Regions from separate parts of the Heyndrickxia sp. FSL K6-6286 genome, predicted to be linked through region 2. Evidence: a T-box and tRNA genes for the amino acid it is inferred to sense, from the RefSeq annotation. Region 2 holds a T-box; the other holds one or more tRNA genes.
The links. A T-box is a leader RNA that pairs with one kind of tRNA and senses whether it is charged. The one in region 2 lies ahead of trpS (tryptophan--tRNA ligase), so its partner is inferred to be a tRNA-Trp.

Region 1 (11,038 bases), 410 kb from region 2:
CCTTTATATTTAAAATTATAGACTACACGATCAATCATTTTATTATGAGCCATTAGCTCAGTTGGTAGAGCATCTGACTTTTAATCAGAGGGTCGAAGGTTCGAGTCCTTCATGGCTCATCAAAGTTTGCTTTGATTCAATTTGCGGAAGTAGTTCAGTGGTAGAACACCACCTTGCCAAGGTGGGGGTCGCGGGTTCGAATCCCGTCTTCCGCTCCAAACAACCCTTGCCGGGGTGGCGGAACTGGCAGACGCACAGGACTTAAAATCCTGCGGTAGGTGACTACCGTACCGGTTCGATTCCGGTCCTCGGCACTAGAAATTTTTACGAAGTAAAAGATTTAAGGATTTTTGCGCAGCAAAAGATCCTTCCATAAAATATCTTACGATATAAATCATGCGCCCGTAGCTCAATTGGATAGAGCGTTTGACTACGGATCAAAAGGTTAGGGGTTCGACTCCTCTCGGGCGCGCCATGAACGGGAAGTAGCTCAGCTTGGTAGAGCACATGGTTTGGGACCATGGGGTCGCAGGTTCGAATCCTGTCTTCCCGACCATTATATAATTGGGGCCTTAGCTCAGCTGGGAGAGCGCCTGCTTTGCACGCAGGAGGTCAGCGGTTCGATCCCGCTAGGCTCCACCAATATCTAAAATATACTATGGCGGCGTAGCTCAGCTGGCTAGAGCGTACGGTTCATACCCGTGAGGTCGTGGGTTCGATCCCCTCCGCCGCTACCATAGAGGACCTTTAGCTCAGCTGGTTAGAGCAGACGGCTCATAACCGTCCGGTCGTAGGTTCGAGTCCTACAAGGTCCACCATATATAATTGGAGGAATACCCAAGTCTGGCTGAAGGGATCGGTCTTGAAAACCGACAGGCGGGTTACACCGCGCGGGGGTTCGAATCCCTCTTCCTCCGCCATAAATATTCCTTTGAAAACTTTTTATATTATCATCGCGGGGTGGAGCAACGAGCGTTACTTCATCGAACAACTGCGAGTTGTACCGATTGAGCTGCTACTAGAACAGGCATACTGAAATCGGGACAGTTGATAGTAAGATTGGATTAAAAAACTTTTTATAATATCGTCGCGGGGTGGAGCAGTCTGGTAGCTCGTCGGGCTCATAACCCGAAGGTCGCAGGTTCAAATCCTGCCTCCGCAATCATTTTCAAGTAAACTTGAAAGAAATTTGGTCCGGTAGTTCAGTTGGTTAGAATGCCTGCCTGTCACGCAGGAGGTCGCGGGTTCGAGTCCCGTCCGGACCGCCATTAATTTATGCAAAGATTAATATGGAGGGGTAGCGAAGTGGCTAAACGCGGCGGACTGTAAATCCGCTCCCTCAGGGTTCGGCGGTTCGAATCCGTCCCCCTCCACCATATATAATATAGGGGCATAGTTTAAAGGTAGAACTAAGGTCTCCAAAACCTTCAGTGTGGGTTCGATTCCTACTGCCCCTGCCATGGCGGATGTGGCGAAGTGGTTAACGCATCGGATTGTGGTTCCGACATTCGTGGGTTCGATTCCCATCATCCGCCCCATACTTAATGAATGAATATTGCGGGTGTAGTTTAGTGGTAAAACTACAGCCTTCCAAGCTGTTGTCGTGAGTTCGATTCTCATCACCCGCTCCAAAATACATAAAGGGCCTATAGCTCAGCTGGTTAGAGCGCACGCCTGATAAGCGTGAGGTCGATGGTTCGAGTCCATTTAGGCCCACCATTTTTTATATTTATATATTCCGCAGTAGCTCAGTGGTAGAGCTATCGGCTGTTAACCGATCGGTCGTAGGTTCGAATCCTACCTGCGGAGCCATTTTTATAAAAGATTTCAAGAGCGCATTAGCTCTTTTTTTGTATATTGAATAGTAACATGGTCAAAATAGCCTAGCTTGAAAAGGTTATTTATTTTTGTTAATATACAGAATGAACGTTCAGTATTAATGTTAATATTGGCATTGGAGTTGAAATAGTTGAATAAAAAGAAAATCCAAAGTGAACAAACCAAAAAGCGTGTAGCAGATGCTGCAAGGAATCTTTTTGCTAATAAAGGATATAAAGCCACTTCAATTGAAGATATTGTTGAAGCTACCGGGAGTAGTAAAGGGAATATATATTACCACTTTAAAAGTAAGGAAGGATTATTTTTATATTTATTAGATGAATGGGATAAAGAGTGGGAACAGAAATGGGTAGAAAAAGAATCATTATATAAAACAACGAAGGAAAAACTTTTTGGGATGGCCGAACAAATGGTTCTTGATGATTTGAATCACCCACTTACAAAAGCAGCTGATGAGTTTTTTAATAATGAAGAAAAGACTGGTGAGATTGAAGAACGAATTGCAGAGATGGTAATGGGACATTTGAAATTTAATCAAAAATTAATTCAGCAAGGGATAGATAGTGGTGAATTTAGAAAAGAAGACGTAGAAAGTCTCGCTATTATTCTAGAAAGCTTATTAATTGGTCTAAGCCAGATGTCAAGAAAGTCAACAGTTGAGGAGGCATTAACTTTATATAAATTAGCATTTAATGTATTTTTATTTGGAATATCAACAAGCTCTAATAGATAAAATAAGTGAGGGATTACACCTGGAAGGATCTTGCATAGACCAGGTAAGGGTAATCCTGTAATTTAATATAGAATGAACGTTCAGTATTTCTAAGTTCATGAGGAGGTTATTTATGTCATTATTGTTCAGAAATAGGGGAGCTATATTGCTTCTTATGCTAAATATATTTTTAATTTTTACGGGAATTGGTCTTGTTATACCTATAATGCCAACTTATATGATCGAGCTACATATTAATGGGAGCATCGTAGGATTGCTTGTTGCAGCTTTTTCTCTCACCCAGCTTATCTTCTCTCCATTTGGTGGGAAACTATCAGATTCAATAGGCAGAAAAAAGATTATTATTGCTGGAATGATCATTTTTGCTGTTTCTGAATGGATATTTGGAGTAGCTAATTCATCATTTCTTCTATTCGCTTCTAGAATGCTAGGAGGAATCGGTGCCGCATTAATTATGCCGTCTGTTATGGCATACGCAGCGGATGTAACATCTACTAAAGAGAGAGCGAAAGGTATGGGCTTTATTAATGCTGCTATAACTACTGGATTTATTATTGGACCAGGAATTGGTGGCTATATAGCTGAATTTGGGATTCGCGTACCATTCTTTGCTGCAGCAGTTGCGGGTGTGGTTGCGGCGATTATTACTTTACTCGTATTACCAGAATCTAATATTAAAAAAGAATCTGAATTAGCACAGTCTATTCAAACAAATAAACAAAGTTTAATCAGTCAATTGCTTCACTCCTATAAGGAGCCATATTTTTTAAGTTTAATTATCGTGTTTGTTATGTCGTTCGGTTTAGCTAACTACGAAACGGTTTTTGGATTGTTTGTTGATCAAAAGTTTGGGTTTTCACCGAAAGATATTGCGTTTATTATAACATTCGGATCTATCTCAGGTGCAGTAGTACAAATGACTATATTCGGATGGATGCTAAATCGCTTTGGAGAGAGGAAAGTTATTTCATCTTGTTTAATTATAGCTAGTCTATTTGTATTATCAACCTTATTTGTGCATAAGTATTGGCTAATTGTTGTAGTTACTTTCATTGTGTTCCTGTCAATTGATATTTTACGACCTGCCATTGGAACACAGATGTCGAAAATGGCTCAGGATCAACAAGGATATGTAGCTGGATTAAACTCCGCTTACACAAGTCTAGGGAATATTATGGGTCCAATAGTGGCTGGTTTCCTATTTGATATGAATGTTAATTATCCATATGTTTCAGCTTTTATCTTTCTTTTTGCCTGTTTTGTTTTGTCCATCCGGGCCGCAAGAAAGGTTGATAGCATCAATACCCAAGTTAAACTAAGGAAAAGTTAACATAGATATTTTTTTAAAAGATTCAGTTGTATTACTGAGTCTTTTTTATTTTATTCACAGGATATTTTCGTAATTATATCGAATATGGGTGACTATGTAGTATGTAGGAACTAAGGAAGGAGAAATGAGATGGGAAATCTACTCCAGCTGATTGATTGGAAAGAAAAAAATAATAGGGAAATGGATAAACTTTTATCCGGTAAGGAAACTTTATACGTTCAATCGATGAATTCTGGATATGAAGCAGAAGTAGCCAAAATTATTCATCAAGGCAATCAATTTGTACTTAAAGTATGGAATAGGGAATCTAAACCAAATGTTCAACTTCAATATCATTTATTGCATGTGCTTACTCAAAGAGAGGTTCCTGTTTCAAAGCCATTAGCATGGGGAGTGGATAGAAAAGGAAATAAAGTATTATTAACAACATATGATGGACTGTCTTTTCAAACATTTAGTAGCAAAAACATCACTGAAATGGCACGGATTCTATCAAAAATACATTGGATTTCTCCATATCAAATTAAAAATGTTAATCTACCAAAGTATCAATTTATCGATTATTTTTTTTCCGGGATTGAGGAATACCTGGATCTTAGTCAATTATTAATCCAGTTGGTTAAAAAAGCGCAAATAACACAGAGTGAGTTCATTCATGGAGATTATCATTTTGAAAATATCGTAGAAGAAACGGGAAGATTTACAGTTATAGATTGGACAAATGCTCAATTAGGGGATAAAAGATATGATTTTGCATGGAGTGTATTTCTATTAAAAATTTATGCGATATCAGAAAAACATGCTTCATTATTTCGTTCAGCTTATATATCGGAAAATTCTATTAGTCAGGATGAAGAAGAGTTATTTGAAGCAATAGCTTGTATAAGATGGTTATTATTATATAGAAAAAATAGAATCCCTATCCGCAATAATACTTTAGACAAGGTTCAAAGAATAATAAAATATAACCCTTATCTTAATAAAACTTTTTTTTATACATATATAGAAAGGAACGAGGGATAAATGAATATAGAAAAAATTTTTAATGAATTTCCTATTTTGATAGCAGATGAAATTTCATTGTTAAAAATTGAAGAGGATCATCTTGATGACGTGTTTGCTATATATAACAATGAGCAGGTTTTTGAATTTTGTGGAATTATCCCAAAACATAATAAAGCAACCGTAAAAAAAATGATTAGTCATTTTGAGCGCGATTTTAATAATAAGAAAAGAATAAAGTGGGGAATTGTTACACGTTCTGAATATAAATTAGTTGGAATTGTAGAAGCATTTGATTTTAATCAAAAAATCAATATGGTGACAATCGGCTACTATTTAGCAGAAGACTATTGGGGGAAAGGGATTGCATCAGCAGCTGTAAGTAAAGTAGTGGAGTTTCTATTCAATGAGGTAGATGTGAATAGAATTCAAGCGGATGTGATGCCGTTAAATGATGCATCAAAAAAGGTATTGTTAAAAAACGGTTTTCTAAAAGAGGGATTACTAAGGGAAGCAACGATTTGGTCAGGTAAAGGCATTATAGATATTGAGATTTATAGTATCTTAAAAAGGAATTATCATAAAGAGAGTATAGGGAAATCAATATAAACGGTTTAAATTAATCCATCTCTTTCATTATACTAAATAGTTCCTATTAAAGTGTCAAAATACTCTATCATTCGCTATTTTATATGAAAATTTTGTAGATTAAATGTGAAATTTTAGATAAAATAGTATTATTTTAACATTTTTTATCATTTACATGTTATGATAGGTTAGTATGATTACGGATTAATAGGAATAAGGAGAGGAATAATGATTAAGAGAATTAAAGCATTGTGCGTCCTTGTAATTGTCGTATTAGTTGCACTTTTTTCAAACTTTAATGTCTCAGCAGCAACACTTGTTGGGAAAGATCTATATACAATGAAGAATGTTTCAATTGAGATTAATGGAAAAAAGGCTTCTATCAAATCGTCTATTTTGAATAAAAAAGGTCATCTTTTATTACCAATGAGAGAATTATATGAAGCACTTGGTGCACAAGTGTCATGGGATCCAAAGAAAAAAACAGCAAGTTCTATTAGAAATGGAAAACGTGTGGATCTAACGATTAATTCTAAGACAGCCAAGGTGGATGGAGTAAGCGTTTCAATGGAAGTCGCTCCTCTACTTTATAAGAATCGAACATACTTCCCTCTAAGATTCGCCAGTGAAAATTTCGATGGGATCGTTGTTTGGAATGAAGGAAAACAAAAGGTTGAAATTACATTAGATCAATCAAACGGAAGTAATCCTCCTCCTACTCCAAATGTACCGGAGGGAGAAAAGTATACATTATATATTAATAATCAGAAGATAATAATGGACGATCCAGTTATCATTAAAGAGGGTAGGACATATATTCCTGCTAAATATTTTTATAATTATGTTGAGGATTCATCAGGTTTATGGGTATCTGATCGAGTGTTTGAAATGTTATTAGCTGGACTTAGCTTCCAATTTACAGATGGAAGCAACAATATATTAGTCAATCAAGAACCTGTTTCTATAGATGAGAAACCATTTATCAAATCAGGAGAAATGTATGTCCCAGCACCTTTCCTTGTTAAAGCTTTAGGGGGGAATTTACGTAATCTTGTTGACAGAAAAGAAATCTATATTACGTTTAATGATTATATGTTTTATAGTGAGTTTTTGGAAAAACAAGAAGGTTCAACTCCTAAACCTCAATATATACCAAATGCTCAATTAGAAGGATCACGAAATTTATTAGTTAGTGACAATCCGGAGAAAATTAATGCATATATGTTATACGGAACTACAGCAACACTTTCAATGCAAGAGGTTCAATCAACTACAGCAACAAATGAGCACCGAGTATTTGGGTGGCATTTAAATGAACTAGGTACAAAAGCTAAAATAGCCATTACTATTCAAAATATCTCGGATACAAATAGTATTAAGATTACGGATTCTAAAGGGTTAGCGAAAACTTCGGATAATAGTTGGATTACATATAATGTAGGTTTACCAATTGCAGATTCCGTACTAAATGGAAAATTAAAAAACTCTGAAAGTACTGGTATTGTTATTAATCCAGGCGAGACGAAAGTGATTGAAGCATATGACTTGGCTCCGGAGTTTCTAGTCGGCTTCTTACAGGATATTGATATTAGTTCTGTAAATGGCGGAAATAGTAAGTATATTATACGAACCGTTTTAGCTCAAAATGATGAAGATTTAACAAAGGTTCATTCTGATCCAATTTCAACAGATAGATTTGCTCATCCTAGAGGTGCCTGGCCACAGTCTACACTAAAAACGGAAATACCAGCCTATACAGTTGGTATACCAGAGGTGGGGTATAATCTTTCAAATGGTCAAACAGATCATTTGTTAACGGCTGAAAATTCACTATCTACTCTCAATGGGTCAGTTGGAAATCCAGGTCATTTTGGAATGACTTATAAGGTAAGTATTCCAATTGTAAATCCAACTGGTAGTCCAGCAAAAGTAAAAATCGTTTTAGCAGGTAGGGGTGGTCTTTACAGTGGAGCTGTGAAGATGAATGGAAAAGTTCATTTAATCCCAACACTTAAACCTAGTCAGGAATATGTAGAGCTTCCTGAGTATACGGTAAGTGGTTCATCAGATACCATCAATTTAGAAATTATGCATGCTGGTGGCGCTAACTTACCAGTTGCTGTTTATGTAGAATCAGTTGAATAAAAGCAAGGGGTCTGATCCCACTTAAAATACTCTACCTAGAGCGATTTCGTAATAGATAGTGTATGTTATGGGGTCTGACCCCTTTTTAGATATCCTTAATTTTTAATTTCTGATCTACAAACTACATTGAATAATGACAACTGAACATAATAAACATCTGAAACGCCTTACTTGATTATGCTTCTTTAAAGGAATAAAATATGTAAGTCCATGAAAGATAAAGAAAGGAGTGCTTCATTTTGGCACAGTCATTAAAAGGAAAAGTAGCAATTGTAACAGGTGCTGGAAAAGGGATTGGCAAAGCCATCGCCATTGCTCTAGCGAAAGAAGGAGTTAATGTTGGATTACTTGCACGTACGGAGGGAACTCTTAAAGAGGTTTCCAATGAAATAGAAAATTTAGGGGTAAAAGCAGCTTATGCAACTGTAGATGTTTCTTCCTTAGCTGAAGTAGAAAAAGCAATCGAAAAGGTAACAAATGAGCTTGGAAAAGCAGATATTTTAATAAATAATGCAGGTATAGGTAAATTTGCATCAGTTTTAGATATGGATCCTGAAGAATGGAAGAAAACCATCGATGTTAATTTGATGGGAACGTATAATGTCACTCGAGTGGTACTTCCTCAACTAATTGAAAAAAATGCTGGGGATATTATCAATATTTCATCTACTAATGGTTTAAACGGTGCAGCGACTTCAAGTGCTTATAGTGCTTCTAAATTCGGAGTTATTGGCTTTACAGAATCATTAGCTCAAGAAGTTCGCCGCAACAATATTCGAGTGACAGCATTAACGCCAAGTACAGTTGTAACAGAACTGGCTGTACAAAGTAATTTAATCACAAAAAATGAGGAAAAATACATTCAGCCAGAGGATATTGCAGAATTTATTGTTTCTCAATTGAAATTAAATCCTAGAGTCTATGTGAAAACAGCTAGTCTTTTAGGAACAAATCCATTCTAATTTGTAATGGTTAAAATCAAAAGGGGTAGGTGCTATTATTGCACCTACCTCTTTTACGTTCCAAATTATTATTGTTATAAGCTGTTTTCGTATAGTTTGTTGCTCTTGTAAAATCCAAACTGTAGGCTTTTACATCCAGCCGTTCTTATGGCGATTGCCGCTCTTTTCTTTAGTAAAATGAGATGTGTAGCAATCTCCAGCCGATAAAAATTTTTCTTAAATAAACAGCAACAATGTTTGAAAAAGAGCTTTGTTAAACAATGGAGAGCATGAAAAATCCTGTACAAGGTGAAAATAGGAAAAAAGGAGGCTAGCTTATGAAAGAGATAGATAAAAACCATATGGATAGATTTACCGTTGCAGGAACAAATATTGATGAAGTAAAAAGGCAAAATGAACGATCAGGAATGTCGTATAATCAGGTAAAAGAGTTGCTTGCTAAAACGACAGGTGGCAAGGGAACCTGGATCTATAGTGATACAAATATTGAAGAGGTAAAAAAGAAAAACCAAAACCAACAGTAGATGGAATCTGAATAGAATGAAATCATCATGTTAATATATGAAATATTGTGTTTTCATAACGTTAGATGATTAAATCCTAAGTGGTAAAAAAACATTTAGGATTTTTGTTTTTTTAAGCGGAGAAGTAGAAACTTTTCTCTTTCTAATTCGTAAGATTAATAAATAACTATTAGAAGGAGGTATTTATATATGGACATTGTTTTTATAGTTCTTGGATCTATATTTGTTCTTTATATCTTGATAATGGTTCCTTTGCAATATTCTTATATTTCATCTATGAAAGAGTTAGAGAAAACTACTAGGAAATCACATAATGAAATATATGAGGATATGAGTTTTGAAAATGAGCAACTTCATTATCACCTTCAAGGAAGTATCTTTAATTTGCCATCCAATCTAATTGCTTCGGTTGTTTATAAATTTCGCCATCATAAGAAGTAGAACTTCAATTGCTTCCGTAAAAATTTTTAAAAATGTTACCGCTTCCACTTGTGCTTTTCAGAATTGAATGGTACTATTAACCTATAATCAAATAGTGCATCACATGTTACTGATACGATCAGGCATGGTGGTAAGAAAAGAGTTGAACTTTCAACTTTTTATCGTACCTCCATGCCTTTTTGCGCTACATATTAATAAAGAAGTATTAGAAATGGAATGAGAAAAGGAGTCATTTAGTATGGTATTCAACTTTTTTAAAAAAGAAAAAGAAGAATTACAGATATATGCACCAATTAATGGACAGATTATTTCGATTGAAGAGGTCCCTGATCCTGTTTTTAATCAAAAGATGATGGGAGAGGGAGTTGCGGTTATTCCAACAGAGGGGAGTATTTGTTCTCCAGTTGATGGTACAATTCTTCAAGTTGCCCCTACAAAACATGCAGTGGGAATCCTTGCTAAGGATGGTTCGGAAATTTTGATCCATATTGGTTTAGAGACGGTCGCATTAAAAGGAGAAGGGTTTCAAGTTGCTGTAACTACTGGTGATAAAGTTTCTAAAGGACAACGACTGATTGATGTTGACTGGGAATATATTAAGATACATGCTAAAAGCATTATTACACCAATTGTTATAACAAATAGTAGTCATGGAGATAAACAGTATATCGTTACAAAGGAAAAGGAAGGCATACAAGGAGAAACCGTAATCATCACATCTTCCGAAACGTGATACACTGTGAATATAGTGAAAAACAAGGAGATGGCTTCCGATGAAGATATCAAAGATTCTTAATAATAATGCTGTGATTGTAGTAGACAATCAGCAGGAGAAGATTGCGGTTGGAGCAGGAATTGCCTTTGGTAAGAAGAGAAATGATATTTTAAATTCAGGGAAAATAGAAAAACTTTTCGTAATGAAGGAAAATGAGAAGCTTCAACAGTTGCTAAGTCGGATACCGGAAGAGCATTTTATCATCTCGGAAAAAATTATTTCCTTTGCTGAAGATTATATTGGAACAAAGTTAAATGAACATATTCATATCGCACTGACGGATCATCTTTCGTTTGCAATTGAAAGAGAACGTGAAGGAATTCAATTAAAAAACAAGCTTCTCCATGAGATAAGAATATTGTATAAAAAAGAGTTTGAAATTGGGCTTTGGGCAATTAAGCATATTAAGGAGTCTTGTAATATTAATATGCCCATCGATGAGGCTGCGTATATTGCCCTTCATATACATACAATGAAGGTTCAGGGTGGTGATATGCGACAAACAGTCATACAAACAACGATTATTAGGGATATTGTTGAGACCATCACAAAATTTTTACAAATTAAAGTAAGTGAAGATGATATTTCTTACCATCGACTGATCACGCATTTACGCTTTGCTTTAACTCGTATTAATCAGTCAGAAGTGAATACAATGGATGAAGAGATGCTGGACATGATCAAAAAGAAATTTCCACT
Region 2 (11,038 bases):
GCTATATGGTTTATCAACTTAAACCAATAAACTAACTATTGGAGGTATTATACTGAATGAATAAACAGGACCAACTAAATGTGATCAAAGAGGATTTTATTAATTGTCAAAAAGTATTGTTGGCAATTGGTGACGAAACACGTCAGTCGATCCTGTTAGTTCTAATGGGGACGGATTGTCAAACAGGATTACGTGTAGGTGAAATCACTGAACAAACACATCTTTCTCGACCTGCTGTATCCCATCATCTTAAGGTTTTACGAGATGCCGGTATTGTTTTTATGCGTAAAGAGGGGACAAAGAACTTTTATTATATAAATGTACGTACAGAATTAAGTTTATTAAGAACACTTGTGTTGGATATTGATAAGTTCATGCAAAGCTTTTATGGAAATGATGGAATCTAAACACATATGATTTGGAGGTATAGCTTATGAGAGCAATGGTTATCGATAGGTATGGGAAATTTCCAATGAGATTGGCAGAAATGCCCACACCTGAAATTGGTGAATATGAGGTACTCGCAGAAATTCATGCAGCTAGTATTAATCCGATTGATTTTAAGCTGCGCGATGGGAAAGTAAAATTGCTAGTTAAATATAAAATGCCTCTAATCTTAGGGAATGACTTTTCTGGTGTCGTTGCAAAGGTTGGCGCCAAAGTCACTCGTTTTAAAGTCGGTGACGAAATATATGGCCGTCCACGTAAGAGTAAGATCGGTACTTTTGCTGAATATATCGCTATTCATGAAGATGATATCGCCTTAAAACCTAAAAATTTGAGCTTTGAGGAAGCAGCATCGATTCCATTGGTTGGACTAACCTCCTATCAAGCCCTAACAGACATTTTACAATTACAAAAAGGACAAAAAATCTTAATTCAAGCTGGGGCTGGTGGGGTTGGTACCTTTGCTATTCAACTGGCTAAATTAATGGGAGCCACTGTTGCGACGACTGCCAGTGAAGCAGGGGCTAATTTAGTAAAATCTCTTGGTGCAGATGAAATTATAAATTATAAGACGGAAAAATTTGAAGAGATACTGAAAAATTATGATGCCGTATTTGATACACTTGGGGGCGAGATACTCGAAAAGTCATTTGAAGTGATAAAAAGCGGAGGAAAAATTGTCTCCGTATCGGGATTACCGAATGCTCGCTTCGGTAAAGAATATGGTTCCGGATTTTTTAAAACTATGTTGTTTTCAATGGCAAGTCATAAATTGACTGCGCTTGAAAAAAAGTATAATGTTCAATATACGTTTTTGTTTATGAAACCAAGTGGAGAACAATTACGTATAATCGCAAACTTTATTGAGACTGGTAAAATAAAACCTATCATTGATAGAGTTTTTCCTTTTAAAGATGCTCAAAAAGCGATGGAATATGCGGAGTCAGGAAGGGCGAAAGGGAAAATAATATTAAAAATTAAATAGTTATGAAACGAAGCAAAAAAATGTGCTGAATAATGCTCCATAAAAAAAGCGTATTTTTTGTATGCTTCTACACAATAGAGTGTGAATATTCTAACTTAAACTATTGGGGCATTCCTTTAGTAAGGGATGCTCTTTCTTTATTAAAAGGAATGGGGCGATTTTGTTTAAGATAGATTGAATAAATAAGTTTAAGGAATATTTATAAAGGGGGATTTTACTTGGGTTTTGAGTACTTTATTCTTAATTCAATACCTGCAGTTGATGTTTTAAATGGAATTTTGGAATTACATAAAGATATATTCGGTACTTCTGACGATTTGATTAACAAAATGGCAAGCAAACCTCAATTATTAGTAATTACTGCAATGGATGGCAAAAAAGTTATTGGGTATAAGATTGGATATGCAATTGATAATAATAAATTTTATAGTTGGTTAGGTGGTGTGGATCCTAATTACAGAAAACATGGGATTGCTTCCATGCTAATGGAAAAGCAGCATCAATATTTAAAGGAAAATGGCTATAAGGTTGTTCAAACAAAAACAATGAATAAATGGCGTAATATGTTAATTTTAAACATTAAAAATGGTTTTGATGTAATAGATACTTATACGGATAAAAAAGGCTTACATAAAATTATACTTGAAAAAAATTTACTCAACTAAGATGGTTAGAGCTGAATAACAATAGTTAATCAGCTTTTTTTATGTGCTAAAGGGTTAGTTCATATATTTGCGGATTATTACTAATTTGACATGAATTTAATGCTTATAAAAAAATTACAATTCTCATTTAACTAATCGTTCGTAAACCAATTCTTTTCAAGAGAAGGTATAGTGGGTATTCAAACTATAATTTGGATACCCACTTTTTTTATTTAAGATATTGTCCCAAAAAATGCACCTAAAGCAACGGTTGCTAGGGTTAAAGATTCAGTGAAGATCCACAGCTCTTTTTCTTCTTCATTTAATTGGCTTTGATTCAGAAAGGGATCGAAGTGTTCACATAGGAATTTCATTTACAATTCGCTTAAATTATAATAAAGTTGTAATATTTAGAATAATCCTATTATCTTTCTACTAACAAATAGTCTAATTAAAGAAGGTAATGCTTAACGTCTATAATATCGTTTGTTTATAAATTGTGTGAGGAGTTTTGTAAATGCTTAAAAATAGCAAAATTATAGTAACTGGTGCGGCTTCTGGAATCGGAAAAGAAATTGTTAAGCAATGTTTAAATGAAGGTGCTGTAGTAATAGCATGTGATATTAATGAAGAATCTTTAAATGATATAAAACGATCAATAGATGTCCGAAATGTTTTGCATACATATCAGTTAGATGTAAGTAGGTACGAAGAGGTTTCTAGATTCTTCCAATATATAGAAACAGAACATCCAGAAATAAATGGGTTGGTTAATAACGCTGGAATTTATTTAGCCAAAAATATAGTGGACTATCAAATTGATGAAATTGATAAAGTCCTAGATATAAATGTAAAGGGATTCGTTTATTTTTCGCAAATGTTCGGCAAGAAATTGCTTCAAACTGAGCGGCAGGGGGTGATAGTAAATATGTCTTCAGTCTCAGGTATTGAAGGTAGCTCAGATGCGATATATGGGTTATCAAAAGCTGCCATACTGGGTTTAACTAAGAGCTGTGCAATGAACTTCTCACCGTACATCCGAGTGAATGCGGTTGCTCCTACGATGGTTAATACTCCAATGATGGGCGTCATTCCTGATTGGAGGAAGGAGGAATATATAAGTCACGAACTCATTCATACTCCTGTAATGCCTGAAGATGTTGCTGATACTGTCGTCTTCTTATTATCAGATAAGTCCAAGCATTATACAGGTGCAACATTTGATATTAATAATGGTTGTTATCTAAGATAAATCTAGTTTTTAACAACTCTGTTGTTGATTTTGAGAAAATTAAGCAACTATTTTAAACACCGTTCGAATTGCCAAACGATGATCTGCATTTATTGCAAAGAAATTAAATCATTTTACTATCATCACATATGAGGCCCCTTTTCTAGAACCAAACTAAAGGGGCAGGTTCACTCAACAAGCATTAGCTTTAACCTCTTGTTGTTTCTCTGAATTTAACATCAATTATTTGTTCCGTTTTACTATCAAATAAAATATCGACAAATACACCAAATTCTTTGTTGTTTTGCTTTAACCATAATTTGAATTTTTCTAAAGAGGTATCCCCTTTCTTGTCACTCCCAATATGAAGATAATCAATAATCTTTGCTTGAGGATACTTTTCTTTTGTCTTTTGTATAGCAATTTGGCCCCATTTAGCATAAGAGGGGATAGGTTTCTGTTGTGCATACGTTGTATTGATAAAATTGTTTAGAAAGAAATTATGAGAGCTAAAAATTACAGTTATGAATAAACAAATTAGCAGCTTTTTCAATAAACATCCTCCTTTGATCTTTTTTATCTTGGCTTTAATAAAAACAATTATGCGGAAAGAATGATCACTCCCAAACCTAAGATGGTTAGAGTTGAATAACAAGAGTAAATCAACTTTTTGGCTAGATGAATAATTTTCATTTTCTTGTATTCCACAATCGGGGAAGATTAGTTCAATAGGATTTACTTGAAAATTACAAATGTTACAATTTAGGATGTGTATCTCAATTGGATCGATTTTGTTTAGGAATGATAACATGGCTAAATTATCAAAGGCATACTTTTGCCTAATTGCAGTGTTCTTACAGGAATTATAGTTGTGAGTATGCTTCGTAACGGAGAAATAAATTGGGTAGTAACTGGTACTACATTTATCCTTTCTGTTTTAGTGTTTTTTGCTATATTGCTTACTCGTTTGGAACCCAAAAGAAAAGGCACTAAAAAAACACGGCGTTAGTTAAACAAGAATAAGCCCCTTTGAATTGAGATGGGACTTTTTTAGCTCTTTTTTCTAATTTGACTATTGAATAAATATGTTTATATAATATATACATTAAGATAATAAATACTAATGTCCTATGATGAGGAATAGTAATTAAATATAGCTTCAATACAGAGAGTTAGGGTAGTTGAGAACCTAGCAAGAAGAAATTTAATGAATGGACCTCGAAGGAACAAGGTGAAATCTTTAAAGAGAGTATCTAAGTGGTGGGCTGCACCTTATAGCAGATAGAGTATGTTAGTACTTGATGATGAGTGGTGTAATTTTGTCTATTAATTAATTACACAATTTAGGTGGCAACACGGAAATGATCTCCGTCCTATTAATTTAGGGCGGAGTTTTTTATTTTTTTAAAATAAATATGAAGGAGAGAGAACATTGAAAAAAGAAATTTTGTTAACAGGAGATCGACCTACAGGTAAACTTCATATTGGGCATTATATAGGTTCCTTGAAAAATCGAGTTAAATTACAAGACCAATACAATAGTTTTATAATGATTGCAGATCAACAAGCATTAACTGATAATGCAAGAAACCCTGAAAAAATTAGAAACAGCCTTACTGAAGTAGCGTTAGATTACTTATCAGTAGGTATCGATCCCTCTAAAGTAAATATCTTTATTCAGTCACAAATTCCAGAACTTAATGAATTAACGATGCATTACCTTAATATTGTTACAGTTTCTAGACTTAAAAGAAATCCTACAGTTAAAAATGAAATTAAGGAAAAGAATTTTGAAGAAAGTTTACCTGCTGGATTCCTTATTTACCCAGTTAGTCAAACAGCAGATATTACAGCTTTTAAAGCGACCGTCGTCCCAGCTGGGGAAGATCAAATACCTATGATTGAACAAGCCAGAGAAATTGTTAGGAGCTTTAATTCTATATACAAAAAAGAAGTACTACTCGAACCCAATGTATTACTTCCGGAAAAAGGTTTAGGGAGATTACCTGGTATTGATGGTAAAGCAAAAATGAGTAAATCATTAGGTAATGCAATATACCTTTCGGACTCCCCAGACATTATTAAAAATAAGGTTATGTCAATGTATACAGATCCAAATCATATAAGGATTGAAGATCCAGGAAATGTGGAAAATAATACTGTCTTTTCATACTTAGATGCATTTTGTTTAGATAAATTACATTTAGAAGAAATGAAAGAACATTATAGAAGGGGAGGTTTAGGAGACGTAAAAGTGAAAAAATATTTGAATGATATACTTCAAGCAGAATTAGAACCAATTAGAAATAAAAGAAACTATTATGAACAACATTTAGATTTTGTATTTGAAGTATTGAAGAGAGGCAGTCAAAATGCACGTTTAGTAGCAGCAGAAACACTTTCAGAGGTGAGAGAAGCGATTGGAATTAATTATTTTTAAATAATGGATAAATTTTTTTTGATGGTTTGTGAATACAAAATTAACATATAGTGAATGAATACACTTAATTTGCTACTGAATATAGTGAGAGAAGGGTTTTTTATCAATCTATATTTTCAAGCTCAACATCAACATTCATCCTGGTAACTGAAACTAAATATCTGTTGAAGATAAAAAAACTACATATTTATTGTTAAATACAATAAATATGTTTCATCGCACATAATATGTTACTACATACAAAAAAAGTCTCCTCAAAAGCACTATAATACCAGTGTTTTTGGGGAGCTTTTGATTGTTAAACAGTAAAGTCATGAAAAACTAAACCTTACATCTTATAACAGTCGATGTATCTGAATACTGTTAATCCAACAGAAACAACAATTAATGAAGAAGCCACCATAGCAAATTACCCATAACTTTCCACCCCCCTGAAAAAAGTTTGATGTAACGAATTAAATAATTCTATAAATTCCTCTACAATCCTCCTGTCTATTTTGAATTTTTAGAAAATAATTATAGTTTGATAAAAAAGATTGATCATATAAAACAAAGTTCGGTTATTTAAAAAAATATTGATAATTTATAATCAAGTTTGATTAATATCCGGTTTTTACAGGACTTTTTTCTTTAACTATAGTGGCAATTGAATTTAATAAAGAAAATGATTGTTTATGATGAAATTTCCTTAAATGGTAAAATGAGGATGAAATATTGTTTATATAATTATGGAGGGGGATCTGCTCGTGAAATCGATTAAGGTTTATCATTATGATGCTTTTAGTATAGAGCCCAATAAAGGGAATCCAGCAGGGGTTATTTTAAATGGAGATGACTTAACGGACGAGGAAATGCAGGAAGTTGCTCTAAAAGTAGGGTTTAATGAAACTGCTTTTCCAGTTAAATCTAATATTGCTGACCTTAGGATACGGTATTTTACACCAGGTCACGAAATGAACCTATGTGGACACGCAACAATCGCAACTGTATATGCTTTAAAAACGAGAGGATTATTAGGGGATAAAACAAATTTTACAATCGAAACAAAAGCAGGAGTTTTACCAATAAAGATTGATTCAACTACTGATAATGATACATATATAACTATGAAACAAGCTTCACCACAGTTTAAAGATTTTAAAGGTTCTAAGGAAGACTTAGCTAACTCAATAGGAATAAACAAAGTGGATATTGAAGAGGCATTACCGATTTTATATGGAAGTACAGGTACTTGGACACTTTTAATTCCAATAAAAACACTTGATGCATTTAAGAAAATGAAACCAAATAACAAGTTATTTCCTTCTATATTAAAAGAAATGCCAAAAGCATCAATTCATCCGTTTTGTTTAGAAACCTATGATTCGGATGCCGATATGCACGCCCGACACTTTTCTTCACCTTTCTCAGGTACTATTGAGGATGCAGTTACGGGAACTGCTTCTGGGGTAATGGGTGCATATTTTGCAAAATATATAAAAAGAGATTTTGAAGAATCACTAAACCTTGTTGTAGAGCAGGGGCAGGAAATTGGTAAAAATGGTCGGGTAATGGTACGAGTTTCTAATAATGAAGATAATTATGTCATAGAGATAACTGGAAATGCAGTCTTTGTTAAAGAGTTCGATGTTTTAATAGAAAAATAGTAGTTTGTGAAGTAACTTACTTAGATTATCGGGGGCTTTGGTAAAAGGAGAGAAGGCTGCGGCGATCACCTTTTCTTATTGTGCTATAAGGGCAGCCTAGGTTAACAAGAAAACATTCTGGAATTACTGTGCATTCTATTCGTACAAAATATATTGGCTTGGTTTCAAATTTTCTAAAAGGCTATTTTTGTATGCTCTCTACCTGGAGGATAAATAATTGGTTAATCTTATTTTGGTGTCTAAGGAAAATAAACATATTTTGGAGAATATGTATCAGTTTTATAATTATGATTTTAGCGAATTTACACAGGAAGATATAAATAGGCAAGGATTATATGATGTGGATTTAGAGTATTTCTGGCAAGACCCACGATGGAATCCTTTCTTTATAAATCACGATGGGAAAATTATAGGTTTTCTAGTTGTTTTTTTGAAAACGATGATGTTGACCCTGACCCGACACATGTAATTTATGACTTTATGATTCTTAAGAATTATAGAAGGAATGGACTAGGAAAAGAGGCAGCTTTAGCTTGTAAGAATTACGGATTTGAACAATTAAAATTAAATAGGATGGTCTCATTGCCCGATGTAAACAATATTCCTTCAACTAAAGTGGCTGAACGGATTGGTATGCAGGTGATGAAAACTATAAATAAATGGGGAAAAGAAGTATATGTTTATTCTGTCGCTATTTAAAATCAATATCTTAAAAGAAGTAAGTGAAAAATTACACTATAAACTATAGGTGCTTTCTGAAGAAGAATTAAACAACTTTATTATTCATTTTGAATGTAAACACCCTTATATAAATAGATATTTTATGATCACTTAGCAGATTGTCATTTAAAATAAAGTTCGAAAATGATAAAAAAGGTTGATAATCTGTAATAAAATTTGATTAAAAGTCCTGTATCATATACAGGACTTTTTTGGCGATTAGACCACTTAATGGATAAAATACAATAAATAAATTGGATATTTATGCTAAAATTGAGTGGGATTGTAATGAAATGTTCTTAAACAAAAATAGTCAACTAGAGATATGGAGGCAAAGCAAGGGGGAGAAGTAGTATGTTTATCGTTAGAACAGCTATTTTGTGGATGATTATATCAATTATCATTAATGCATATTTAATGACATTACCCATACCTATTTTTCGAAAAAGAGATTATCCAACTAACTATCTAATTAAACGAAATAATAGAATAGATTTACAAAACAATAGGGAATGTGCAGCATTTTCAACGGCATATGTGTTGCGTCATTTTGGAATGGAGGCCGATGGTGATGAGTTATATACTAATTTCCCTAGTAAAATGAAGTCGGGCAATGTATATCCAAAGGGAATTCGTACGGTGTTAAGAGAAAAGGGATTTAAAACAATCTATTATAAAGGAAATATTAATTCATTAAAGTACGAGGTTAGTAAAGGAATTCCTGTAATTGTTTTTATTAAAGTACATAAAGATCGTAATAATTTGCATTTTGTTCCTGTCGTAGGATATGACACTGAGTATATTTACCTTTCGGAATCATTAAGTCAACTGGTGAATTGTAATGATGATAATAAGAGCTATAATCGAAAAGTTCCCATTAATGAATTTAGGAAATTATGGAATGTGAAAAATGTTAATATGCTTTTTTATAGCAATACATATATTACCGTAGACGTCATACAGAGCTAATATTAATGATGAAGAGTTTTATCTGGATACAAGGTGAAAAAATATCGAAAATTATTGGAATCTTATTAGTTTTCAATAATCTGGAACCGATAAGATCACATTATTGAACAAACGATGCAGTTTAGTTTATAATCATTTACTTAAAAATTACAAAATGTTACAATTGCGGGAATATATTTGAATTGGATCAATTTTGTTTAGGAGTGATAACGTGGCCAGAAAATTCAAAAGCATATTTTTGCCTAATCGCGGGTGTTCTTGCAGGAATTATAGTTGTGAGTATGCTTCGTAACGGAGAAATAAATTGGGTAGTAACTGGTACTGCATTTTCCCTTTCTATATTAGCGTTTTTGGTTATATTGCTTACTCGTTTGGAAATCCAAAAGAAAAGGCATTGAATAAAAGGGTGCAGTAGCTAAAGAGAACATTTTAATTTTTAAGTGACAAAAACTTCTATAAATCAGAAAAATGGCGTGTAAAAGCTGTTCAGTTCGCACGCCATTTCCATTGTCAATTATATGATATGCCCCTCAAAACGGCATCTTTAAACAAGGAGATCATTGAAATGATTGCCTTTTTCTATTCAAAAGTTCTGATTTTATTTTTTGAATATTACGTCATACTAATTTAGATAGAGGATAGATAGAAACTATTAAGCTAGCGGGTAGGATAATTTAATAAATGCTTAGGAGTTGTCAAAATGATTGAACATAAAAAATTTCCGAATTTAGAAACAGATAGGTTGTTATTGCGAAATATAACTAATGAGGATGTTGATTTTATTTATAGGCTTTTTAGTGATGAAAGAGTATGTGAATTTTTATATGATGAAGAAATATATATAAGTAGAAAGGATGCAATAGAGTTTGTTGAGTGGAATCATGATCCAGAAGAAAAGGGACACAATCGTTGGGTATTAGTTAAAAAAGGTGCTAACAAAGAACAAATTGGAACTTGTGGATATGATAATTGGGACAGAATGAACAATATTGCGGAAATAGGCTATGATTTATGGCACGAATTTTGGGGACAAGGATATATGAAAGAAGCATTAATTAGTGCAATTGAAAGTGGATTTAATCATATGAAATTGAATAGAATTAATGCTTATGTTGCTTTAGATAATGTCAACTCTATGAAGTTATTAGAAAAACTTGGATTTGTAAATGAAGGAGTATATAGAGATAAGCATTTATTTAGGGGGAAATATTATGACCATTATTCCTTTTCCTTGTTAAAAAGAGATTGGAACCAACAATAAGGTATATTAAATACCGAACTAACGAACTCAATTAGGGGGGGATGATTATGAAATATGAGAAGGAAGTTCTTTACTTTTATATGATTTTGGTTACAATCGGAACCGTACTTATTGCTTTAACAACACTGAGATATATGTCTAATGTAAATGATTCTAGTGGATACTTAATACTTTTTGGATTAATATTTACGATTAGCTATATCAATTACTTAGAAAAAAAAGCAGGAATAAGTAAAAAAGTCATTTGGATTAGAAATAGTGTGTATACGGTTTTAGTTATTTCTTTAACATATTTCTTATATTTTTAATAGATTCTTATTTAACTAAAGGAGTGTTAATCGAAGAAGGATTAATGCTTTTTTTGTTGAATCTTATAATTGAGCTTTATTAGCAGGGTGACTGAAGCATCATTTTTAAATCAAAAAATTACGGGAGGAGGAATTTAAAATTTTAAAACCTGGTCAAAATAGGCGGTGTGAGATTGTAGTTTGGACAGAAAATACCGATTTTTGGATTACGCCTAAGTCCTATAAATATTAGAGATAATTGTCTCGCGCAATGTAACTATTCCAATTTTAGGAGGAAAAAAATGAATGAGTTTTTAGCAGGGATTGATGATCCTTTTCAAAGAGAAAAAACGGAAGAAGTGTTTAATTGGATAAAACATAAGTATCCACATTTAAAGACTGAAATTA

Region 1: it encodes a tRNA-Trp, which carries the amino acid that the T-box ahead of trpS (tryptophan--tRNA ligase) is inferred to sense. The anticodon was not compared.

Annotation. Positions count from the first base shown of each region.
Region 1 is NZ_CP152029.1:4,593,411-4,604,448, reverse strand. Features, by position in the region: tRNA gene MHI39_RS23285 (tRNA-Lys) at 47-119, shown strand; tRNA gene MHI39_RS23280 (tRNA-Gly) at 144-218, shown strand; tRNA gene MHI39_RS23275 (tRNA-Leu) at 229-314, shown strand; tRNA gene MHI39_RS23270 (tRNA-Arg) at 399-475, shown strand; tRNA gene MHI39_RS23265 (tRNA-Pro) at 480-556, shown strand; tRNA gene MHI39_RS23260 (tRNA-Ala) at 567-642, shown strand; tRNA gene MHI39_RS23255 (tRNA-Met) at 661-737, shown strand; tRNA gene MHI39_RS23250 (tRNA-Ile) at 742-818, shown strand; tRNA gene MHI39_RS23245 (tRNA-Ser) at 828-920, shown strand; tRNA gene MHI39_RS23240 (tRNA-Met) at 1,089-1,162, shown strand; tRNA gene MHI39_RS23235 (tRNA-Asp) at 1,192-1,268, shown strand; tRNA gene MHI39_RS23230 (tRNA-Tyr) at 1,292-1,376, shown strand; tRNA gene MHI39_RS23225 (tRNA-Trp) at 1,387-1,460, shown strand; tRNA gene MHI39_RS23220 (tRNA-His) at 1,463-1,538, shown strand; tRNA gene MHI39_RS23215 (tRNA-Gly) at 1,558-1,631, shown strand; tRNA gene MHI39_RS23210 (tRNA-Ile) at 1,643-1,719, shown strand; tRNA gene MHI39_RS23205 (tRNA-Asn) at 1,738-1,812, shown strand; gene MHI39_RS23200 (TetR/AcrR family transcriptional regulator) at 1,970-2,572, shown strand; gene MHI39_RS23195 (MFS transporter) at 2,685-3,902, shown strand; gene MHI39_RS23190 (aminoglycoside phosphotransferase family protein) at 4,032-4,925, shown strand; gene MHI39_RS23185 (GNAT family N-acetyltransferase) at 4,926-5,513, shown strand; gene MHI39_RS23180 (copper amine oxidase N-terminal domain-containing protein) at 5,721-7,637, shown strand; gene MHI39_RS23175 (3-ketoacyl-ACP reductase) at 7,877-8,599, shown strand; gene MHI39_RS23170 (gamma-type small acid-soluble spore protein) at 8,917-9,123, shown strand; gene MHI39_RS23165 (DUF3949 domain-containing protein) at 9,313-9,564, shown strand; gene MHI39_RS23160 (PTS glucose transporter subunit IIA) at 9,803-10,297, shown strand; gene MHI39_RS23155 (PRD domain-containing protein) at 10,338-11,038, shown strand, end outside.
Region 2 is NZ_CP152029.1:4,179,795-4,190,832, reverse strand. Features, by position in the region: gene MHI39_RS21150 (metalloregulator ArsR/SmtB family transcription factor) at 57-407, shown strand; gene MHI39_RS21145 (NADP-dependent oxidoreductase) at 434-1,432, shown strand; gene MHI39_RS21140 (GNAT family N-acetyltransferase) at 1,651-2,097, shown strand; gene MHI39_RS21135 (SDR family oxidoreductase) at 2,594-3,328, shown strand; gene MHI39_RS21130 (DUF3889 domain-containing protein) at 3,516-3,860, opposite strand; T-box leader at 4,429-4,686, shown strand; gene trpS (tryptophan--tRNA ligase) at 4,740-5,747, shown strand; gene MHI39_RS21120 (PhzF family phenazine biosynthesis isomerase) at 6,494-7,393, shown strand; gene MHI39_RS21115 (GNAT family N-acetyltransferase) at 7,766-8,092, shown strand; gene MHI39_RS21110 (cysteine peptidase family C39 domain-containing protein) at 8,468-9,082, shown strand; gene MHI39_RS21105 (GNAT family protein) at 9,783-10,343, shown strand; gene MHI39_RS21100 (hypothetical protein) at 10,391-10,651, shown strand; gene MHI39_RS21095 (iron chaperone) at 10,933-11,038, shown strand, end outside.